Azospirillum sp. TSH100: one gene and its partner. The protein of the gene in region 1 interacts with the protein of each later gene in a pairwise test. Links are inferred from orthologs where the notes say so. Each region holds a gene or a part of one and is shown in the gene's direction. Other genes may lie near its edges. The genes, in order: E6C72_RS19940 and E6C72_RS00250.

Region 1 (11,288 bases):
CCGGCTCGCACCGTCTCGCACCAACCCCGCGCCGCTCCCGGCGCGGGGTTTTCCGCATTTGGGGAAGCTTCGCCCCCCGCGACAAACCGCCGCACCACGTCCCGATACCCGCGGCTTGGCAGTGGCGCGACGGCAGGCACCGCGCTATAACCAACTTGCGTTGATGGGTATTGTCGGCGCATCAGCCATGCAAGACTGCGAAAGCCGCGGAAACCCTGCACTTTAATCGACAAACGCCCCTTGCCCCCCGGAGCAATCAGGACTAAATTGGTCCTGTATTCGAAACCGGGGTGAAACGGGGTGCGGGCATGATCCGGCTGAGCAAGCTGACCGACTATGCCATCGTCGTGTTGAGCGAGATGGCGCGCCAGGTCGGCACGGTCCATACCGTCGCCCATCTCGCCGACCGCACCGGCGTTCCGGCTCCCACCGTCGCCAAGCTGATGAAGGCGATGACCCCGGCGGGGCTCACCACCTCGCAACGGGGGGCCGCCGGCGGTTATGCGCTGAGCCGCCCCGCCGACGCAATCTCCATCGCGGAAATCATCACGGCGCTCGACGGTCCCATCGCGCTGACCGCCTGCGTCGACGGCGCCGACAGCCAATGCGGGGTGGAGCAACTTTGCCCCATGCGCGGCGGTTGGGAAAAGGTGAACCGCGCCATCCGCAACGCGCTGGAGGAGGTGACGCTGGCCGACATGATGGCCCCCATCACCTTCCCGGCCCCGGCAGCCGCAACGAACTCCACTGCCGCCCAGCCGGCCCGCCCTGCGCACTGAACGGCGCGCATCGAACAGCATTCTTGAGAAGGACGAGGCAAAGCCATGGCCGCCCAACCGGAAACCGTCGAGCAGGTCCGCGCCGTCACGGAGCAGAAGTACAAGTACGGCTTCACGACCGACATCGAGGCCGACGTCGCGCCGAAGGGCCTGAACGAGGACATCGTCCGCTTCATCTCCGCCAAGAAGGAGGAGCCGGAGTGGCTGCTGGAGTGGCGCCTGAAGGCGTTCCGCGTCTGGCAGACGATGGAGGAACCGGAATGGGCCGCCGTCAGCTTCCCGCCGATCGACTATCAGGACGCGCATTACTATGCCGCGCCGAAAAAGAAGGCCGGGCCGAAGTCGCTGGACGAGGTCGATCCCGAACTGCTGAAGACCTACGAGAAGCTGGGCATCCCCCTGCGTGAGCAGGAGATCCTGGCCGGCGTCGAAGGGTCGGAAGGCAAGAGCCCGGCCATCGCCGTCGACGCCGTGTTCGACAGCGTGTCGGTCGCCACCACCTTCAAGGCGAAGCTGGAGGAGATGGGCATCATCTTCTGCGCGATCTCCGAAGCGGTGCAGAAGCACCCGGAGCTGGTGAAGAAGTATCTCGGCTCGGTGGTGCCCTACACCGACAACTATTATGCGACGCTGAACTGCGCGGTCTTCACCGACGGCAGCTTCGTCTACATCCCCAAGGGCGTGCGCTGCCCGATGGAGCTGTCGACCTATTTCCGCATCAACCAGGCCAACACCGGCCAGTTCGAGCGGACGCTGATCATCGCCGACGAGGGCGCCTACGTCAGCTATCTGGAAGGCTGCACGGCGCCCAAGCGCGACGAGAACCAGCTCCACGCGGCGGTGGTCGAGCTGGTGGCGATGGATGACGCGACCATCAAATATTCGACGGTCCAGAACTGGTATCCCGGCAACGAAGAGGGCGTCGGCGGCATCTACAACTTCGTCACCAAACGTGGCGCCTGCCGCGGCAAGAACTCAAAGATCTCGTGGACGCAGGTCGAGACCGGCTCGGCGATCACCTGGAAATATCCGAGCTGCATCCTGCAGGGCGACAATTCGGTGGGCGAATTCTATTCGGTCGCCATCACCAACAACTTCCAGCAGGCCGACACCGGCACCAAGATGATCCACATCGGCAAGAACACCCGCAGCACAATCGTGTCGAAGGGCATCTCGGCCGGCAAGGCGCAGCAGACCTACCGCGGCCTCGTGAAAATCCTGCCGAAGGCGGAGGGTGCGCGCAACCACACCCAGTGCGACAGCCTGCTGATCGGCGACAAGTGCGGCGCCCACACCGTCCCCTACATCGAGAGCCGCAACCGCTCAGCCCGCATCGAGCATGAGGCGACGACGGCCAAGATCAGCGAGGACCAGCTGTTCTATTGCCGCCAGCGCGGCATCTCGGAAGAGGACGCGGTGTCGCTGATCGTCAACGGCTTCTGCAAGGAGGTCCTTAAGGAACTCCCGATGGAATTCGCCGTGGAGGCCCAGAAGCTGGTGGGCATCAGCCTGGAAGGCAGCGTGGGCTAAGGGCATCTCCCTCCCGCCCACCGAAGGACAACCGACAGAACGTGAAGACCGGACGGCGTGCCGGCGGCCTGAAGAAGACAACGAGGCGAAGACGATGATCGAAATCAAGAACCTGCACGCCACCGTGGACGGCAAGGAAATCCTCAAGGGCGTCGACCTGACGATCCGCCCGGGCGAGGTCCATGCCATCATGGGGCCGAACGGCGCCGGCAAGAGCACGATGTCCTACGTCCTCGCCGGCCGCGACGGCTACGAGGTCACGGAAGGGTCGGTCACCTATTACGGCAAGGACCTGCTGGCGATGGAGCCGGAGGAGCGGGCCGCCGAAGGCGTCTTCCTCGCCTTCCAGTATCCGGTGGAAATCCCCGGCGTCGGCAACACCACCTTCCTCAAGACCGCGATCAACGCGATCCGCAAGTATCGCGGCGAGAAGGAACTGGACGCCATGCAGTTCCTCAAGCTGATCCGCGAGAAGACCAAGGCTCTCGGCATGACCGACGAGATGCTGAAGCGTGCGGTCAATGTCGGCTTCTCCGGCGGCGAGAAGAAGCGCAACGAGACCCTCCAGATGGCAGTCCTTGAGCCGAAATTCGCCATCCTCGACGAGACCGACAGCGGGCTGGACATCGACGCGCTGAAGATCGTCGCCGAGGGCGTCAACGCGCTGCGCTCCCCGGAGCGCTCGATGCTGGTCATCACCCATTACCAGCGCCTGCTCGACTACATCGTCCCCGATTATGTCCACGTTCTGGCCGCCGGCCGCATCGTGAAGTCGGGCGGCAAGGAACTGGCGCTGGAGCTGGAGAAGAACGGCTACCGCGACTTCGGCGCGAGCGAGGCGGCGTGATGACGGCACACCATTCCCCGCTCCACCCCATGACCTACTCGACGCGCGGTGCCGATCCGGCGACGGCGCCGGCCTTCCTGGCCCCGCTCGACCAGATGGGCGCCGGCCTGCCCGGCAGCGGCCTGTCCTGGCTGACCGAGTTGCGCGCCGCCGGCCGCGAGCGCTTCGCCGCCGTCGGCCTGCCGACGATCAGGAACGAGAGCTGGCGCTACACCAACCTGCGCGATCTCGCCAAGACCAGCTTCCAGCCGGCCGCCCCGGCGGCGGCCATCATCGACCTACTGCCGACCGTGCGGGCCGAGGGGCAGGACGGTCCGCGTCTGGTCTTCGTCGACGGCCGCTTCCGCGCCGACCTGTCGTCGGTCGAGGGCCTCCCGCCGGGTGTGGACCTGCTGAGCATCGCCGCGGCGCTCAACAGCCATGGCGATCTGCTGGCCGACCATATCGGCCGCCTCGCCGCGGCGGACGACCGTCCCCTGGTCGCGCTGAACAGCGCCTATCTCGCCGACGGCCCGGTCCTGCATGTGCCGGCCGGCGTCCAGGTCGAGCGTCCCATCGAACTGGTCTTCGTCTCGGTCGGATCGGAGGCGCAGGCGACCTCCTGCCACCCGCGCAGCCTGCTGATCGCGGAGGCAGGCTCCAAGGCGGTGGTGATCGAACATCATGTCGGCCGTGGCGCCGGCACGACGCTGGCGAACCCCACATTGGCGAACCACGTCACCGAGGTCTTCGTCGGCGAGGGCGCCACCCTGCATCATTACAAGTCGCAACGCGACGGGGCCGGCGCCATCCACCTGTCGCACATCGCGGCGACGGTGGCGACCGGCGGCTGCTACGACAATTTCATCCTGACGACCGGTGCGAAGCTGTCGCGCAACGAGGTGGTCAGCCGCCTGGATGGCACCGACGCGCGGACGCATGTCAGCGGCGGCTATCTGGTCCGCGGCAGCCAGCATGCCGACACCACCACGCTGATCGTCCACGCCAAGCCCAACGGCACCAGCCGCGAGGTCTACAAGGGCGTCATCGGCGACACGGCGCGCGCGGTGTTCCAGGGCAAGATCACCGTCTGCCCGGACGCCCAGAAGACCGACGGCTATCAGCTGAACCGCGCCCTGCTGCTGTCCGACGGCGCCGAGATCGACAGCAAGCCGGAACTGGAAATCCACGCCGACGACGTGAAGTGCAGCCACGGCTGCACCGCGGGCGAGTTGGACGACGATGCGCTGTTCTACCTGCGCGCCCGCGGCATCGACCGCGACACCGCCCAGGGCCTGCTGATCGGCGCCTTCCTGTCGGAATCCCTTGAGGAAATCGCCGAAGAGTCGATCCGCGACGCCTTCCAGGGGATCGTGGCCGGCTGGCTGGAGGAGCAGAAGTAACCATGTCCGATGCCATCCTGAACCAAGCCTACGACGTGCAGCGGGTGCGGGAGGATTTTCCCATCCTCGCCCGCAGCGTCCACGCCAGGAAGGGAAAGCCCGGCAAGCCGCTGGTCTATCTGGACAGCGGGGCGTCCGCCCAGAAGCCGCGTCAGGTCATCCAGGCCATGACCCGCTTCCTGGAGGAGGATTACTCCAACATCCACCGCGGCGTGCATTTCCTGTCGCAGACCGCGACCGACCAGTTCGAGGCGGTGCGCACCAAGGTCGCGCGCTTCCTGAACGCGCCGAACGACCGCTGCATCGTCTTCACCCGCAGCTCGACCGAGGCGATCAACCTCGTCGCCAGCAGCTATGGGCGGACCTTCCTGAACGAAGGCGACGAGGTCATCCTGTCGATCATGGAGCATCACGCGAACATCGTTCCGTGGCAGTTGCTCCAGGCCGAGAAGAAGATCGTCATCAAGGTCGTGCCCTGTGACGAGGACGGCGTCCTCGACATGGACGCCTACCGCAGCCTGCTGTCCGACCGCACCAGGCTGGTGGCGATCACCCACTGCTCCAACGTGCTGGGCACCGTCACCCCGGCCAAGACCATCGCCAGGCTGGCGCATGAGTGTGGCGTGCCCGTCCTGTTCGACGGCAGCCAGGCGGTGGTGCACGGCACGGTCGACGTGCAGGACATCGACGCCGACTTCTACGTCTTCACCGCGCATAAGCTTTATGGCCCGACCGGCCTCGGCGTGCTCTACGGCAAGTACGACCTGCTGAAGAAGATGCCCCCCTACCAGGGCGGCGGCGACATGATCGAGAGCGTCAGCTTCGAAGGCACCACCTTCAAGGCTCCGCCGTCGCGCTTCGAGGCCGGTACCCCGCCGATCACCGAGGTCATCGGCCTGGGCGCCGCCATCGACTATGTCAAGGCGCTGGGCCGCGACGCCATCGCCGCGCACGAGCATGACCTGCTGCAATACGCCACCCAGCAGCTGTCGCAGGTCGAAGGGCTGCGCATCGTCGGTACCGCCCCCGGCAAGGGGCCGATCATCTCCTTCGCACTGGAGGGGGTGCACCCGCACGACGTCGGCACCATCGTCGACCAGTATGGCGTCGCCGTGCGCGTCGGCCGCCATTGCGCCGAGCCGCTGGCCGAGCGTTTCGGCGTCGGACCGACCGTTCGCGCCTCGTTCGGCCTCTACAACACCCGGGAGGAGGCCGACGCCCTCGTCCAGTCCCTCCAAGCGGTCAAGGAGTTCTTCGGAGCATGATGGACGATCTGCGCGAGCTGTATCAGGAAGTGATCCTGGACCACGGCAAGAATCCCCGCAACTTCCGCCATCCCGACGACGCCAATCGCGAGGCGAAGGGTGAGAACCCGATGTGCGGCGACCGCTTCATGGTCTATCTGACCCTGAAGGACGGGGTGGTGGACGATGTGGCCTTCCAGGGTCGCGGCTGCGCCATCTCCACCGCCAGCGCCTCGATGATGACCGAGCTGGTGCATGGCAAGACGGCGGCGGAGGCGGAAAAGCTGTTCCACGCCTTCCACGAGCTGTGCACCCAGGACGAACCCGACATCCCCGAGGGTGTCGATGACGAGACCATGGAAAAGCTGATGGTGATGTCCGGCGTGCGCCAGTTCCCGGTGCGGGTGAAATGCGCGACGTTGGCTTGGCACGCAATGAATGCGGCCCTCCACGGCGAGGCCGCGGCCTCCAGCGACCAGTATTGAGGCAAGGGGAATCGACATGCCCGATGAAGCCCTGACCCAACGCCCGATGGCTCCCAATCCGGCTGAAGCCGAGGCGCAGCTGAAGGCGGAAGCCGCGACCCAGGCGACCACGGAGGAGTCCAAGGACTTCGCTCCGATGCCGAAGCCGCCCGAAGGCTACGACCCGCGGGAAGAGTTGATGGACCGTGTCGTTGCGGCCATCAAGACCTGCTACGACCCGGAAATCCCGGTCGACATCTGGGAACTTGGTCTGGTCTACCGTGTGGACATGGATGGTCAGCGCAATGTCGAGATTGATATGACGTTGACCAGCCCCATGTGTCCGGTGGCCGGCGAACTGCCGGAGCAGGTGCGTCAGGCCGTGCTGGGCGTCGAGGACGTCAACGAGGTCAAGATCGAGCTGGTGTGGGAGCCCCCGTGGCACCAGGGCATGATGTCCGAGGAAGCCCGCCTGCAACTGGATATGTTCTGAGCCGTATTAGGAGACCGTCACCATGGCCCGTTCCCTCCCCAAGGCGCTCACGATCACCGACGCCGCCGCGGAGCGCGTCAAGGCGCTGATGTCAAAGGCCACCGACGACATGGTCGGCCTGCGCATCGGCGTGAAGGCGCGCGGCTGCTCCGGCCTCAGCTACGACGTTCAGTATGCCAAGGAGAAGATGAAGTTCGACGAGGTGGTGGAGGACAAGGGAGTCACCATCCTGATCGACCCGGCCGCCGTCATGTTCCTGATCGGCAGCGAGATGGACTATGTCGACGACAAGTTCCAGACCGGCTTCGTCTTCAAGAACCCCAACGAGAAGGGCCGCTGCGGCTGCGGCGAGAGCTTCCACGTTTGATCGTTGGTGACGCCCTCTCCCGCCCTGGGAGAGGGAGAATCCCCCCTCAAGACATCGGATTTGCCGGCTTCGGCATCTCCGGCAGCGGGATGAACTCGCCGTTGTCGAGATCCGGCAGTTTCATCCGCCCGGCCCGCCAATCCGCCTTCGCCTGCTCGATCCGCTCCTTCGACGACGATACGAAGTTCCAGTCGATGAAGCGCTGCCCCAGCGGCTCGCCGCCGATCGCCATCACGATGGCCTGCGTCGCCGCAGTCAGATCCGCCGGGTGCCCCGAGGCGAAGACCACCATCCGCCCCGCCTCGAAGCGCTGTCCGTCGACCTCCACCGCGCCCGCCACCACATAGGCGGCGCGCTGCCAGCCCTCCTCCGGCAAGGACACGTGGACACCGGGGGCGAGATCCCAATGAATGTAGAACAGGGGTGAATGGGTCTTCACCCCGGCCTTTGCCCCAAAGGCCTCGCCCGCAACCAGCCGGCCGCGCACGCCTCCCTCCTCGAACAGCGGCAGATCGCCGGTGCCGTAATGGGCGAAGGCCGGGTCGGTCTCCTCATCCGCCTCCGGCAGGGCGACCCAGGCCTGGATGCCGTGCATCGCTCCGCCCTCCATCCGGGCGCGCTCGAAGCGCTCCGAATGGGTGATGCCTCGCCCGGCGGTCATCCAGTTCACCTCACCCGGCCGGATCGGCTGTTCGGACCCCACGCTGTCGCGGTGCATGATCTCGCCCTCGAACAGGTAGGTGACGGTGGAAAGGCCGATGTGCGGGTGCGGGCGCACGTCGACGTCGCGGGGAAGGCCCGGCTGGAAATCGACCGGTCCCATATGGTCGAAGAAGACGAAGGGGCCGACCATCCGGCGCTGAACGAAGGGCAGAACACGCCCGACCTCAAAACCGCCAAGGCTCTTGCGGCGCTGTTCGATCACCAGATCCAGCATGGCTATTCCTCCCGAGGTTCACGTGTTCTGGGTTCAGGCGTTCGGATCGCGCGGCACGGTCTGGATGACCTCGAATCCCTCAAACTCCGGCGGTCCGACATAAAGCGGCTTGCGGGCACCCGCGTTGCCATGGGCATTGCGGAACGCTTCCGACCGCGTCCAGTCCAGGAACGCCGCTTCCGATTCCCACACGGTGTGGGAGGAATAGAGCCGGTATTCCTCCCGGTCCGGTCCCCGCAGCATGTGGAACTCGACGAAGCCCGGCACCTTGTGCAGATGCACCTCGCGGTTCAGCCAGACCTCCTCGAACTCCTGTTCGGCCCCATGGCGGACCTTGAAACGGTTCATCGCGATGAACATGCGGCTTTCCTCATGCTTCCTGGCCGACAGGCCCGTTCCGGTCGAGGATAGAGGTTGGGAGCAGCGGCCGGCAATCAAGCAGATGCAGCCTTGCCGAATGGCCGGACCGCCGCGCGCCCGGAGCGCTGGCGCAGCCGGATTTGCAAATATCATCAGTGGTTTGGAACCTGTTTTCTCGGACACCCCACAGGCGCTCCATGGGTTGGGATAAGATGCGGACCGACTTGCCCCGCCGCGGACAGCCCCACATTCCCGAAACCCGGCTTTCTCCGCTCACTGCCGTCCCGTCAGCTCTTTCCTTCCGCCGAATGGACGGTGGAACACAATCCAAAAAAGGTTCCACAGTGTTTCAAACGTGCAGCCGGTAAGGGTCAGCCGTGTATGGACGGCCAATGACGTTAAGCTCTAATATACGCAAAAGAGGTACAACGACCGCGGGCCGGGCGACCGGTCCAGTGGCCGGGGGGATCGAAATGACTGCAACAGTCCCGATGCGGACAGGAGCGGCGCAAGGCCGCGTGAAGCCGCCCGGCGCCATCGCAACATTGCTGACCCTTGTGGTTCCCTTCCTTCTGCTTCTGGAGGCCTCCCGCTTTTCCGGTGCGATGGAGCTGGCGCACTACCTGCCACTGCACAGCTTCTTCGAGATGTTCTCGATCTCCGTCGCCACGCTGATCTTCGCCATCGGCTGGCATTCCCACACCGACGAGACGCCGCCGGCCCTGCTGGCACTGTCCACCGGCTTCCTCGGGATAGCGCTGCTCGATTTCGGGCATCTGCTGTCCTATGCCGGGATGCCGGATTTCGTAACGCCATCCAGCCCGGAAAAGGCCATCGCCTTCTGGCTCGGCGCCCGGCTGATGGCGGCGCTGGCGCTGCTGATGGCGGCTTTGCTGCCCTGGCGGGCGGGGTCCGCGCCGATGTTGCGCTACCCGCTGATGGGTGCGGTTCTGCTGACGACCGCGGCGATCTTCTGGATGGTGCTGTGGCATCCCGACCTGCTGCCGCGCACTTATGTGGACGGACAAGGACTGACGCCGCTTAAGGTGGCGGCCGAATATGGGCTCGTCCTGCTCTATGCCGGGGCTGCCCTGATCTTTTACCGCCGCCGGCGCGACGCCCGCACGCTGGATGTCCACCGCTTGGTGATCGCCGCCGTCGCCATTGCGATCAGCGAACTGTGCTTCACGCTCTATCTCAGCGTCTACGACCTCGCCAACGTTGCCGGGCATGTCTACAAGGTCATCGGCTACTGGTATCTCTACCGCGCGGTGTTCGTCACCGCAGTCCATCACCCCTATGACGCCCTGCACCACTCCCAGCGCGACCTCTGGCGGGAGAAGGAGCAGGCGCGCGTTACCCTGCTGTCGATCGGCGACGGGCTGATCGCCACCGACACCGGTGGCCGGGTCACCCTGATGAACCCGGTGGCGGAACGGCTGACCGGCTGGATGGGAACCGAGGCCACCGGGCGGCCGATCGCCGACGTGTTCGACATCGAGAATGCCGAAACCGGGGAACGGGTGCCGGTGCCGGTCCAGCAGGTGCTGGAAAACGGCGCAATGGTCGGTCTCGCCAATCACACCGTGCTGGTGGCGCGCGGCGGAACCCGCAGCCACATCGCCGACATGGCCTCCCCCATCCGCGACCGCGACGGCACGCTGCATGGCGTCGTCATGGTCTTCCAGGACGTCACCGAGACCTATGCCAGCCGGGAAGCGCTGAAGGACAGCCTGTCGCTGAACACCGGCATTCTGGAAAGTGCCGCCTGCGGCATCATCGCCACCACGCTCGATGGCGTCGTCCGTGTCTTCAACCGCGAGGCGGAGCGCATCTTCGGCTATCCGGCGGCGGAGATGATCGGCACCGCCGACCTGCCGCGCCTGTATGACCGGGACGAGCTGCGCGCCCATGCCGACGGTCTCGCCATCGAACTCGACCGTCCGGTCGAGGCCGATTTCGCGGCACTGGTCGCCCGCACCCGCTGCAGCGGCCGGCCGGAGACCGGGGAATGGACCGGCTTGCGCAAAAACGGTGCCCGCATCTCGGTCTCGACGGTCACCAGCGTTCTTCGCGACAGCGGCAATGCTGTTCGCGGCTACCTGACCGTGGTGATGGACATCACCGAGAGAAAGCGGGCGGAGCGTCAGATCGAAAGTCTCGCCTATTACGACCCGCTGACCAACCTGCCGAACCGCCGTCTGCTGCTGGAGCATCTCGACGTTCATCTACGGGCGGCCCGGCAGAGCGGACGGTGCGGCGCGCTGATGTTTCTCGATCTTGATGATTTCAAGGGATTGAACGACGCCCGCGGCCACATTGCCGGCGATGCGCTGCTGCGCGAACTCGCGGCGCGGCTCACCGCCACCCTGCGCAAGGGCGATGTTGTCAGCCGGCTGAGCGGCGACGAGTTCGTCATCCTGCTGCCCGACCTCGGCGAAACGGTGGTCGAAGCCGCCGCGATTGCCTGGCGTGTGGCGGAAAAGCTCCGGCTGGTCGTCGCCGAGCCCTTCCGTCTCGACTGCTGCGAACACAGCATCTTCGCCAGCATCGGCCTGACGGTCTTCCCCAAGACGCCGGACGAGTCGGTGGAGGATCTGCTGAAGCAGGCGGATACCGCCATGTACGCTGCCAAGGATGGCGGGCGGAACACCATCCGCGACTATGATCCGGCGATGCTGGTGGATGCCCAGGCCCGTCTGCTGCTGCTGCAGGACCTGCGCAAGGCGATCGATGCGGGGGAATTCACCCTGTTCCTCCAGCCGCAGACCCGCGCCGACGGCACGCTGGTGGCGGCGGAGGCGCTGATCCGCTGGCAGCATCCGCAGCGCGGCTTCGTCGCCCCCGGCGCCTTCATCGCGGTGGCGGAGGAATCGGGCCTGATC
Region 2 (11,215 bases), on another replicon or contig:
GCACGCCGGGCCTGGAGCAGCTGCTGGGTCAGGTCATCTTCTCGCTGCAGAGCATGAGCAAGTCGGGCGATCAGGCCAACGGCCAGCAGGGACAAGCGCCTGCCCAGCCTCCCAAGCTCTAATCACCCAGTTCCAGCCTCGAACCCAGCCTCGAACCCCGGGCGTGGCCGGAACCGACGGTCACGCTCAAGCGTTCCTTCTCCAGTCCGGATGACGATTTCCACCGGATCACGAAGCAGGAGGAACGCGATGCGTCTGCCCAATCTGGCCGTGTTCGGTCTCGCCCTGGCCACTGCCGCCTGCGGCGCCGACATGGAGGAGAAATCGGCCACCGGCGGACTTGGCGGCGCCGCGGCCGGTGCGGTCGTCGGCGGACCGGTGGGTGCCGTCGTCGGATCTGCCGCGGGTGCCGGCGCCGGTGCGGCGACCCAGAAGATCGAAGAGCGCAACGACACGCAAGTCGGTTCCGGCGCGACCTACAGCGCGCCGGCGTCGCGCAGCACCGTCACACGCTGACTCACGGCATTCACACAACACACCCCGGCGTCCCCCGCCACTGGACGCTGACCCCGCTTCCGGGATAGAAGGCGGAGCGCCCCGGCAAGGGCCCCGCCGACCGGCTGGGCTCTGCCGCCGGGCGCCGTCCGCAATTACGGAAGCGATCCGACGTGACGAGACTTTCGACCATTCTCCGGCCGGCGGCTGGCCTGCTGGGTGCCGCGGCCCTGTTGGCATCCGTCGCCGTCCAGGCCGCCCCGGTGCCGAGCCAGATGATCGAACGGCCGGCGGCCAAGCTGCAGTGGCTGGACAAGGTGACCGCCCGCACCTCCACCTTCACCATGAAGGTCGGAGAGACCAAGGCGATGAGCAGCCTGCGCATCACGCTGCGCGCCTGCCGCGAGAATCCGCCGATCGAGACGCCGGAATCGGCCGCCTTCCTGGAAGTGACCGAGATCAAGCCCGGCGAGCAGGCGGAACAGGTTTTCAGCGGCTGGATGTTCGCCTCCAGCCCCGCCCTGTCGGCGATGGAGAACCCGATCTACGACGTGTGGGTTCTGGGCTGCGAGCAATGAGGGATGGGGAGGTCCGGGCCGATTGCCCCCTCCCCCGCTCTCCCTGACTTAATCCTGCTTACTCGGCCACCGCCGCGATGGGGTTGCCCAGCGCCTTGTCCAGATAATCGTCAACCTGCGTCGCCAGATCGTCGGTGCGGTTGACGAAGAAATGGCTGGCGCCCGGGACGACGCGGTGATCGATGCGGATGTCCTTCTGGTGCGACAGCTTGGTCACCAGCTTAGTGACCGCGGCTTGGGGCACCACCTCGTCCTTGTCGCCATGGATAATAAGGCCCGAGGACGGGCACGGCGCCAGGAACGAGAAGTCGAACAGGTTGGCCGGCGGCGAGACCGAGACGAAGCCGTCGATCTCGGGACGCCGCATCAGAAGCTGCATGCCGATCCAGGCGCCGAACGAGACGCCGCCGATCCAGCACAGCGGAGCGTTGGGGTTGTAGGTCTGCAGCCAGTCGAGCGCGGCCGCCGCGTCGGCCAGTTCGCCCTCCCCCTTGTCATACGTGCCCTGGCTGCGCCCAACGCCGCGGAAATTGAAGCGGAGCGCCGAATAGCCGCGCTTGGTGAAGGACTGGAACAGGGTGAAGACCACCTTGTTGTTCATCGTCCCATTGTGCTGCGGGTGCGGGTGCAACAGCAGCGCGACCGGGGCATTCGGCTGCTTGCCGTGGGTGTAACGGCCTTCCAGGCGACCGGCGGGACCGTTGAAGAGCACTTCAGGCATGGGAACGACGTTCCTGACGCGGACAAAGGGTTGTTGGAACCACCGCGACGACCGGCCGGATTTTCATCCGGCAAACCGCCCCGGCGCACAGGCCGTCCGGCCCGTCACGGATTTTCCCGTCTTGGAGTGGGGTTTTCCGCACACAATTCTTGACCGTTTTGCTTGGTCATCATATATGCGTCGTAACGTCCTCCGGGACAACCCGCCTGACCCGCCCGATCGGCCCCAGCGTTAGCCGGACCGATCGATAAGTCCGGGTCCCTGCCGGCCGGAACCGTCGAGGGTCCGAACCGGAAGGTCCTGAACCGCAAGGGTCCGACAGGCCGAAACCGGGCTCGGGCGGCCGATGAGAGCGGCGGACTATACCACGGCGGGTGATGGCGTGTTCAAGCATCTTCGCGAAGAGATCGATGGGATCATGGCGCGCGACCCCGCCGCGCGATCCCGGCTGGAGGTGGCGCTGTGCTACCCGGGCCTGCACGCGATCGTACTTCACCGCATCGCCCGGCGCGCCCGTGACGCCGGCTGGCACACCACCGCCCGTCTGATCTCGCAGATCGCCCGCTCGCTGACGGGCATTGAAATCCATCCCGGCGCCACGATCGGCCGCCGCTTCTTCATCGACCACGGCATGGGTGTCGTGATCGGCGAGACGGCCGAGATCGGCGACGACGTGATGCTCTATCACGGGGTGACGCTGGGCGGCACCTCGCTCAATCCCGGCAAACGCCACCCGACACTGGGCGATGGCGTCATCGTCGGAGCCGGCGCCAAGATCCTGGGTGCCATCACCATCGGCCGCGGCGCCCGCATCGGCGCCAATGCGGTTGTGGTGGCAGACGTGCCGGCCGACACCGCGGTGGTCGGCATCCCGGCAAAGCCGGTGGTGGCGCGCGACCGCGCCGAAACCCGCAAATTCATGCCCTACGGCACCCCCTGCGGTGACATTCCCGACCCGGTGGCCCGCGCGCTGACCGGCCTGCTCGATCAGGTGACCGCGCTGCAAACCCGTGTCGATGAGTTGGAGGCGGACCGCCCCGCCGCCAGCCTCCCCCGTTCAACACCCGCACCGCTAGAGACGGTGGCCTCCCACGTCGGGATGCACGAAGCGCAAGGAGAATCGCGATGAGACTCAGCACCAAGGGACGCTATGCCGTGATGGCGATGGTCGATCTGGCCGCCACCAGCCAGGGCAGCCCCGTCGCGCTGGCCGACATCGCGGAGCGGCAGGAGATTTCCCTGTCCTATCTGGAACAGCTGTTCGCCAAGCTGCGCAAGGGCGGGCTGGTCAAGAGCGTGCGCGGCCCCGGTGGCGGCTATCTGCTGGCCCATCCGGCCGACGCCACCCGCGTGTCCGACATCATCCTGGCGGTGGACGAGCCGATCCGCACGACCCGCTGCGCCAACGGCACGCCGCAGGGCTGCCGCACCAACCGCTCGCGCTGCCTGACCCACGACCTGTGGGAAGAGCTGGGCAACCAGATCCATATGTATCTCAGCTCGGTCACCGTGGCCGACGTGGTGGAACGGCGGATCATCGGCACCAGCGGACTGAACCTGCTGCGCCCGGCCCCGACCGCCGACAACACCGCCGTCGCCGCCGCCGAGTGAGGCGACCGAGAGATGCCGCGGCGCGAGATCGGCCTTCCATGTTGAGCGTGCCTGAAAAGTGACCACACCGCCCATTGCCCCATTCGTCCCTTCGTTCCGGCGGACCGGCGTCTATCTGGACCACAACGCCACAGCTCCGTTGAAACCGGAGGTCAAGGCGGCGATGGGTCAGGCGATGGACCTGGTCGGCAACCCCTCCTCCGTCCACGCCTTCGGCCGCAGCGCCCGCCGGGCGGTCGAGGAGGCGCGCGCCGCCGTGGCGTCGCTGGTGGGGGTGAAGCCGGCCCAGGTGCTGTTCACCGGCAGCGGGACGGAGGCCAACAACTTCGCGCTCCGCGGCTTTCCCGGCCGCCGCCTGCTGACCTCCGCCATCGAGCATGAGTCGGTGCTGGCCGCCCGGCCTGACGCGGACCGCTTCGGCGTCAGCCGCGACGGCGTTGCCGACCTGGACGATCTGGAGCGCCGGCTTGCCGGTTCGGACGCGCCTCCATTGGTCTCGCTGATGCTGGTGAACAACGAGACCGGGGTGATCCAGCCGGTTGCCGACGCCGCCCGCATCGCCCGTGCCCATGCCGCCCTGCTCCATTGCGACGCGGTGCAGGCGGCCGGACGGCTGCCGCTGTCGTTGTCCGATCTCGGCGTCGACCTGATGACGCTGTCGGCCCACAAGCTGGGCGGCCCGACCGGCGTCGGCGCCCTGATCCTGGCCGAAGGGCTGGAGCCCGAGACGCTGATCCGCGGCGGCGGACAGGAACGGCGCAAGCGTGCCGGCACGGAGAATCTGCTGGGCATCGTCGGTTTCGGCACCGCTGCGCGGCTGGCCTGCGATGGGCTGGCTGACGCCGCCGATCTCGCCGCCTTGCGCGACCGGCTGGAACGCGAGGCGCTGGCCGCCATCCCGCGCGCCCGCGTTATGGGGGCTGGTGCCGCACGGGTCGCCAACACCAGCTGCCTGATGCTGCCCGGCCTGCCCGGCGAGACCCAGGTGATGACGCTGGATCTTGCCGGCGTGGCGGTCAGCGCCGGGTCGGCCTGCTCCAGCGGCAAGGTGAAGCCGTCCCATGTTCTGGCGGCGATGGGCGAGGACGACCGGTCGGCCGCCAGCGCCATCCGGGTCAGCCTGGGCTGGATCAGTGACGACGAGGCAGTGGACCGCTTCCTGACCGCCTGGACAGCGATGGCTCGGCGAAGCACACCCGCGGATGGCTGACGATCCCGCCCGCCATGCCCGCCCGCCATGCCCGCGCGACCAACTGTCCCCTGCCCGGAAAGCCTGCATTCGCGCATTGCGCACGCTGCGGCTTATCGGTATGACCCCGCGGATGGCAGTGGTGGCCACATATCGGGTAAACCATCCCATCGGCCGAGATTTTCGGCGTTTTGACGGACTGCGCGCATGACCCGTTCCAAATCCGGGCCGCCCGGCAACAGCGGCGGCGGCATTTCCGGCGCCATCGCCGGCGATCTGGAGCCCTGCGGCACCTGCGGCCGCTCGGTGGCGCCGCGCGCCCTGTTCTGCCACGCCTGTGGCGCGGCACAGCCGCCGCGGCCGCTCGACCCCTTCACCCGGCTGGGGCTGGAACGCCGCTTCGACATCGATCTGGAGCAGTTGTCGAAGCAGCATGCCGGCTTCACCCGCGCCATGGACCCGGAGCGCTTCGCCGCCCGCGGTCCGCGCCAGCAGGCCAACGCCAAGGCCCAGGTCGAGGCCCTGCGCGACGCCTTCGAGGTGCTGCGCGATCCGATCCGCCGTGCCCATGCGCTGCTGGCCCTGCTGGGCGGCACGCCGGCGGTCGGCGACGAGGACGGCGACGAGGAGATCGACGATCTCGCAACGCGGCTGGCACGCGCCGACGACGTGCTGGAACTGGACCGCATCGGGCTGGACCTCAGCCAGCGGGTCGAGGCTTGCATCAAGTATCTCACCCCGGCCTTCCGCAAGGCGCAAACCGCCGCCAGCCCCGACAGCCCGTCGGCCGCCGACGGTGCCGCCCGCATCCTTGCCCGGCTGGAACGGCTGGAGGCGCTGGCCGCCGAGGTCCGCGGCCGCCGCGCCGCCCGGACGACGCCACGGCCCTGAACCCTTCTTCTTTCCCTTGCAAACACATCCCTACAACCAAGCTAGGCAACCTTAAAGGAATGAGGACCCCATGCCCAAGATGACCTTCATCGAGACCGACGGCACCCGCCGCGAGGTGGACGCCCCGCTCGGCCTGTCCGTGCTGGAGATCGCGCACAAGAACAGCCTGGATCTGGAAGGCGCCTGCGAGGGCTCGCTGGCCTGCTCCACCTGCCATGTCGTGATCGAGCCGGAGTGGTTCGACGTCCTGCCGGACGCGCAGGAGGACGAGGAGGACATGCTGGACCTCGCTTTCGGCCTGACCAAGACCTCGCGCCTGGGCTGCCAGATCATCATGACCGAAGAGCTGGACGGTCTGGTCGTCCGCCTGCCGGGCGGCAGCAACAACGCGATGAAGTGACGGTCCGGGGGACCCCTGTTCCGGCCGCCGGGACGACGTCGCGCCGACGTGATGCCCGGCGGCCCATTTCCTGTCTTTTCCGGGCGCCTGCCCGCCTTATATAGGGCGCCATGAACTCCCTCGGTCTTTCAAAGCGCCCCCAGGACACCCGCGTCGTCGTCGCGATGTCCGGCGGGGTGGATTCCTCCGTCACCGCAGCGGTGCTGCGGGAGGAGGGGTATGACGTCGTCGGCATCACGCTGCAGCTTTACGACCACGGCCTCGCCCTGCAGAAGCCGGGCGCCTGCTGTGCCGGCCAGGACATCTACGACGCCCGTCAGGTCGCCGACCGCATCGGCATCCCGCATTACGTCCTCGATTACGAAGGCCGCTTCAGCCAGGACGTGATGGATGATTTCGCCGACAGCTACCTGCGCGGCGAGACGCCGATCCCCTGCGTGCGCTGCAACCAGCGCGTCAAGTTCCGCGACCTGCTGAACACCGCTCGCGACCTTGGCGCCGACGCGCTCGCCACCGGCCATTACGTCCGCCGCATCGCCGGTCCGCAGGGGGCGGAACTGCATCGCGCCGTCGATCCCGCCAAGGACCAGAGCTATTTCCTGTTCGCCACCACGCGCGAGCAGCTGGAGTTCCTGCGCTTCCCGCTCGGCGGCCTGACCAAGCCGGAGACCCGCGCCCTGGCCGAGCGCCACGGGCTGGAGGTGGCCGCAAAACCCGACAGCCAGGACATCTGCTTCGTCCCCAACGGCAATTACGCAGAGGTGGTGGCGAAGCTGCGCCCCGGCTCCGTCGAGCCCGGCGACATCGTCCATGTCGACGGCCGCGTCCTGGGCCGCCACAAGGGCGTCGTCCATTACACGGTGGGCCAGCGCAAGGGGCTGGGCATCGGCGGCATTCGCGGCCAGGAGGAGGAGGCGCTCTACGTCGTCCGCCTGGAACCCGCCCGCCGCCGCGTCGTGGTCGGCCCGCGCCGCGATCTTGCCCGTTCGCTGGTGATGGTGCGCGACGTGAACTGGTTGGGTCCCGATCTGGCCGAGGGAGCCGGCATCGAGGTTTCTGTGAAGCTCCGCTCCGCCCAGCCGGCGGCCCCTGCCCTGTGGCGCGCCGGTCCGGACGGCACCGCCCAGGTGGAGCTTCTGGAGGCCCAGCACGGCATCGCGCCCGGCCAGGCCTGCGTCGTCTATCAAGGCGACCGTGTGCTGGGCGGCGGTTGGATTTCCAGCACCGCCGGCGGCGTGGCCGAGGGTGCCGCCAGGGCCATGGAGGCAGGTGAAACGACGGCCTGAATCAGGGGGTTATGCGAGTTTCCGCTGGTCGGCCGAAAAAAATCGCACCCCCCGAAAATTCCGCGTTGACAGCCCAAGTCGCCCTATCCTATATAGCGGCTCCCGGCGGCAACGACGGGACACGATGGTAGCCACGGCGGCGGAAACGCCAATAACGGCGAACACGATGGCAGCGTAGCTCAGTGGTAGAGCAGGGGAATCATAATCCCTTGGTCGGGGGTTCAAATCCCTCCGCTGCTACCATCATGGAAACCCCCCTGATTTCCGAAAGGAAGTCAGGGGGTTTTCTTTTCATGGTGTCAGATCGACCCGGCGCCGACCATGGTTCAACATGTGCTTCAGCGGCTGCAAAAGCCGGTGGTGCCCTACCCCTGCATCGACTTGGGCAGCGCGATCTGCGGTTCGACCTCCACCCGGTTGCGGCCGGCGTTCTTGGCGCGGTAGAGCGCGGCATCGGCGCGGGCCAGCATCGGTTCGATGCCGCTGTCGGTGCCGGTCAGCCAACTCAGGCCCAGGCTGACCGTCAGGTGCAATTCACCTCCGTCCTCACGCTTCACCGGCTTCGCGGCGATCGCCTGACGCAGGCGCTGGGCGGCGGCAAAGGCGTTCACTGGCGGGGTCTCCGGCATCACCACGGCGAACTCCTCGCCGCCCAGCCGGCCGATCAGGTCGCAGGATCGCAGCGTCTCCTTGCAGGCGCGCACCGTCGTGCGGATCGCCTCGTCACCGGTGGCATGGCCGTGGCTGTCGTTGACCCGCTTGAAATGGTCGATGTCCAGCATCACCACCGACAGCGGACGCTGGTATCGTCGCGAGCGGGTGAACTCTTCAGCCCCCCTTTCCAGGAAACGGCGGCGGTTCATGGCGCCGGTCAGGGCGTCGGTGGTCGCCAGCCGCTCCAGGTCGCGCTGCATCGCCACAACGCGCGAGGCCGCCAGCAACCGCGCCGCCGTCCATTTCCAGTCCAGCGGCTTGCGTAGAAACTCATCGGCGCCCGCCTCGACCAACTCGTGGAACTGGTCGGTCATGCTGCCGGGGATCATCAGGATCAGATAGAGATGGCGGAGCCCCTGGGCGGTGCGCAGGTGCCAGCACAGTTCCAGCCCCGTCATGTCGGCCAGACGGATGTCGGCCATCACCACGTCGAACCGCTCACCTGCGACAGCTTCGATGGCGGCGGCCCCGCTGTGAACCACACAGGTGGCGTAACCGAGCTTGTTCAGCTCATACACCATCATGGTCAGGTGACGTGGTGAATCGTCGACGATCAGAATCCGCAAATCGAAAGCTCCCGGCGATCCCTGCCCGTTTATGGAGCATGAAGCCGGACGTGTGCAAATCTCCTTAACATCATGTCGCCGGCCGATAACGAAATTCCGATGTGTCATACGCAAATATGCTCGATGTCGGACCGATCCATGCGCCGCGTGGCCGATGTCATGCTTTTGCACATGTTGCTTACAGGGTCGGCCGGTTGGTACTGTCCCATTCAATATGTTCGCGGAACAAGCGGACGATCCATACGGGAGGCACGACCATGGACAGCGCGCGCGCGGCCCACATCGATGAACTCGTCCGGGTCTCCACTGGCCGGGTCTCCGCCGGAGTACGGTCCACCCGCGATCCGATCATCGAAAACTCCTGGCGCCGCTGCGTCGCCGACCACAAGCTGGATCCCACCGTCGGGCGCGAAGCCCACATCCTGCCGCAGGAGCGGCTGCGCGAGCATCGCGACGCGATGGACGAGTTCCTGCGCATGGCCCGCTTCGGGCTGGAGGCGCTTTACCGGCAGGTCGCCGGCATGGGCTATGTCCTGTTGCTGACCGACAGCAATGGCGTCACGGTGGACTTCATCGGCGACCCGACCTTCGACAACCATCTGCGCCGCGCCGGCCTGTATCTGGGGGCGGACTGGAACGAGGGGCATGCCGGCACCTGCGCGGTCGGCACCTGCATCGCCACCGCCCAAGCGCTGACCGTCCACCAGACCGACCATTTCGACTCCACCCACATTCCGCTGACCTGCACCGCCGCACCGGTCTTCGACAGTGGTGGCGAGCTGGCGGCCGTGCTGGACATCTCCGCCCTCCATTCGCCGGAACCGAAGATCAGCCAGTATCTGGCGCTGCAGATGGTGCGCGCCTATGTCCACAAGATCGAAACTGCCAACCTCTACAACAATTTCCGTCGCGACTGGGTGGTGAAGCTGTCCGCATCGCAGGAGTTCGCGGAGGTCGATCCCGACTTCGTGCTGGCGCTGGACGGCAGCGGCCGGGTGGTCGGTTTCAACCACCGGGCCCATGATCTGCTGGCGGAGGACGGGGTATCGCCACTCGGCCGGTCCTTCGCCGAGTTGTTCGATTGCGAGGTGGATGATCTGGTCCATTTCGTCCGCTCACTGCCGACCGAACAGCGCACGCTGCGCCTGCGCCGCACCGGCCTGCCGCTGTTCGCCCAGGCGATGCCGCCGCCCGCCGTGTCGCTGCCGCGCAGCCATGCGCCGGATCACGCCGGCGACCCGCTGCCGGAACCGTTGCGGGTGGTCTCCGGCGGCGATCCGGCGCTTAAGGCGGTGCTGACGCGGGCGGCAAAGCTGGTGAACACCCGCATGAGCCTGCTGATCCATGGCGAGACCGGCACCGGCAAGGAACATCTGGCCAAGGCCCTGCACCGGGCCAGCGTCCGCCGCAACAAGCCCTTCGTCGCCGTCAACTGCGCCGCCCTGCCGGAGAACCTGATCGAAAGCGAGCTGTTCGGCTACGAGCCCGGCTCCTTCACCGGGGCGACGGCGCGGGGCAAGAAGGGGCTGATCCTGGAAGCCGACGGCGGCACCCTGTTCCTCGACGAAATCGGCGACATGCCGCTGTCGTCGCAGACCCGCCTGCTGCGCGTGCTGGCCGAGCGGGAGGTGACGCCGATCGGCCGGACCAGGGCAGTGTCGGTGGACGTCCGGGTCATCGGCGCCACCCACCGCGATCTTGTCGATTTGGTCAAGGCCGGCAGGTTCCGCGACGACTTGTACTTTCGTCTCAACGGCGCGGTGTTCACCGTGCCGCCCCTGCGCCAGCGCGGCGACCTGGACTGGCTGATCGAACGGCTGCTGGCCGAACGGGCAGAGCGTGACGGCGTCGGCTACCGACTGACCCCGGCGGCGCTGGCGGCGCTGCGTGGGCACGGCTGGCCGGGCAATGTACGGGAGCTCGTGAACGCGCTGGATTATGCCTGCGCGGTCAGCGACGGCGGGCTGATCGACCTCGCCGACCTGCCGGAGCCGGTGCAGCACAGCGGCCTGTTCCAGGCTTGGCCGCAAGAGGCAGTGCAGACGGTGGCGGACGAGGACCCGGCAGCCCGGCTGCGCGAGACGCTGCGGCGGCACCATTGGAACGTGTCGGCGACGGCGCGCGCGATGGGAGTCGACCGCTCGACCGTCCATCGGCAGATGCACCGCTTCGGCATCGTGGCGCCGCATCGGGCGGAGTGAGGGTCGGGGTGGGGGCAAACGCCCCCCAAAAAAAACCTCCCCTTACCCCACCGCCCCGAACCCGCCGCCGCCGGGCGTCTCGACCACCAGGGCGTCGCCCGGACGCATAGCGGTGCTGTCCTGAGAGGCCAGTTCCTGCACGCTGCCGTCGGTGCGCTGGACCCAGCTCCGGCCGACGGCACCATCGGCGCCGCCCTTCAGGCCGAAGGGAGCGACCTTGCGGTGGTTGGCGAGGATGGCGGCGGTCATCGGCTCCAGGAAGCGCAGGCGGCGGATGACCCCGTCGCCACCACGCCAGCGCCCTGCCCCGCCGGAGCCGCGGCGGATGCGGAAGCTCTCCACCAACACCGGGAAGCGCCATTCCAGCACCTCCGGGTCGGTCAGGCGCGAGTTGGTCATATGGGTCTGCACCGCGTCGGTGCCGTTGAAGCCGTTGCCGGCGCCCGAGCCGCCGCAGACCGTCTCGTAATACTGGTGCCACTCGTTGCCGAAGGTGGTGTTGTTCATCGTCCCCTGGGCCGAGGCCATCACCCCCAGCGCGCCGAACAGCGCATCGACGATGC

Evidence for each region.
Region 2: the proteins of E6C72_RS19940 (region 1) and E6C72_RS00250 interact in binary tests that used the Escherichia coli proteins (3 or more experiments, as listed by UniProt). The link is inferred for Azospirillum sp. TSH100 from one-to-one orthologs.

Annotation. Positions count from the first base shown.
Region 1 is NZ_CP039636.1:516,222-527,509, reverse strand. Bases 5,585-8,433 are described here. They hold E6C72_RS19940 (iron-sulfur cluster assembly accessory protein), read left to right. Parts: upstream 5,585-6,761; coding sequence 6,762-7,106; downstream 7,107-8,433. Other genes in these bases: E6C72_RS19930 (antibiotic biosynthesis monooxygenase), read right to left, coding at 8,077-8,403; E6C72_RS19935 (pirin family protein), read right to left, coding at 7,153-8,043; E6C72_RS19945 (iron-sulfur cluster assembly protein), read left to right, coding at 6,284-6,739; sufU (Fe-S cluster assembly sulfur transfer protein SufU), read left to right, coding at 5,800-6,267; E6C72_RS19955 (cysteine desulfurase), read left to right, coding at 5,585-5,803. Also shown: E6C72_RS19975 (SUF system Fe-S cluster assembly regulator), read left to right, coding at 309-779; Fe-S cluster assembly protein SufB, read left to right, coding at 825-2,309; Fe-S cluster assembly protein SufD, read left to right, coding at 3,156-4,538; more of E6C72_RS19955, read left to right, coding at 4,541-5,584; E6C72_RS19925 (MASE3 domain-containing protein), read left to right, coding at 8,877-11,288. UniProt on the Escherichia coli protein: Is able to transfer iron-sulfur clusters to apo-ferredoxin. Multiple cycles of [2Fe2S] cluster formation and transfer are observed, suggesting that IscA acts catalytically.
Region 2 is NZ_CP039634.1:43,583-54,797, forward strand. The notes cover bases 4,445-7,220. They hold E6C72_RS00250 (ferredoxin family 2Fe-2S iron-sulfur cluster binding protein), read left to right. Parts: upstream 4,445-5,555; coding sequence 5,556-5,885; downstream 5,886-7,220. Other genes in these bases: E6C72_RS00240 (cysteine desulfurase family protein), read left to right, coding at 4,445-4,615; E6C72_RS00245 (molecular chaperone DnaJ), read left to right, coding at 4,802-5,485; mnmA (tRNA 2-thiouridine(34) synthase MnmA), read left to right, coding at 5,996-7,171. Outside these bases: outer membrane lipid asymmetry maintenance protein MlaD, read left to right, coding at 1-122; E6C72_RS00215 (hypothetical protein), read left to right, coding at 250-516; E6C72_RS00220 (DUF2155 domain-containing protein), read left to right, coding at 669-1,073; E6C72_RS00225 (alpha/beta hydrolase), read right to left, coding at 1,132-1,794; cysE (serine O-acetyltransferase), read left to right, coding at 2,141-2,923; E6C72_RS00235 (Rrf2 family transcriptional regulator), read left to right, coding at 2,920-3,405; more of E6C72_RS00240, read left to right, coding at 3,464-4,444; E6C72_RS00265 (diguanylate cyclase), read right to left, coding at 7,537-8,451; E6C72_RS00270 (sigma-54-dependent Fis family transcriptional regulator), read left to right, coding at 8,709-10,652; E6C72_RS00275 (hydantoinase B/oxoprolinase family protein), read right to left, coding at 10,695-11,215. UniProt on the Escherichia coli protein: Ferredoxin are iron-sulfur proteins that transfer electrons in a wide variety of metabolic reactions. Although the function of this ferredoxin is unknown it is probable that it has a role as a cellular electron transfer protein.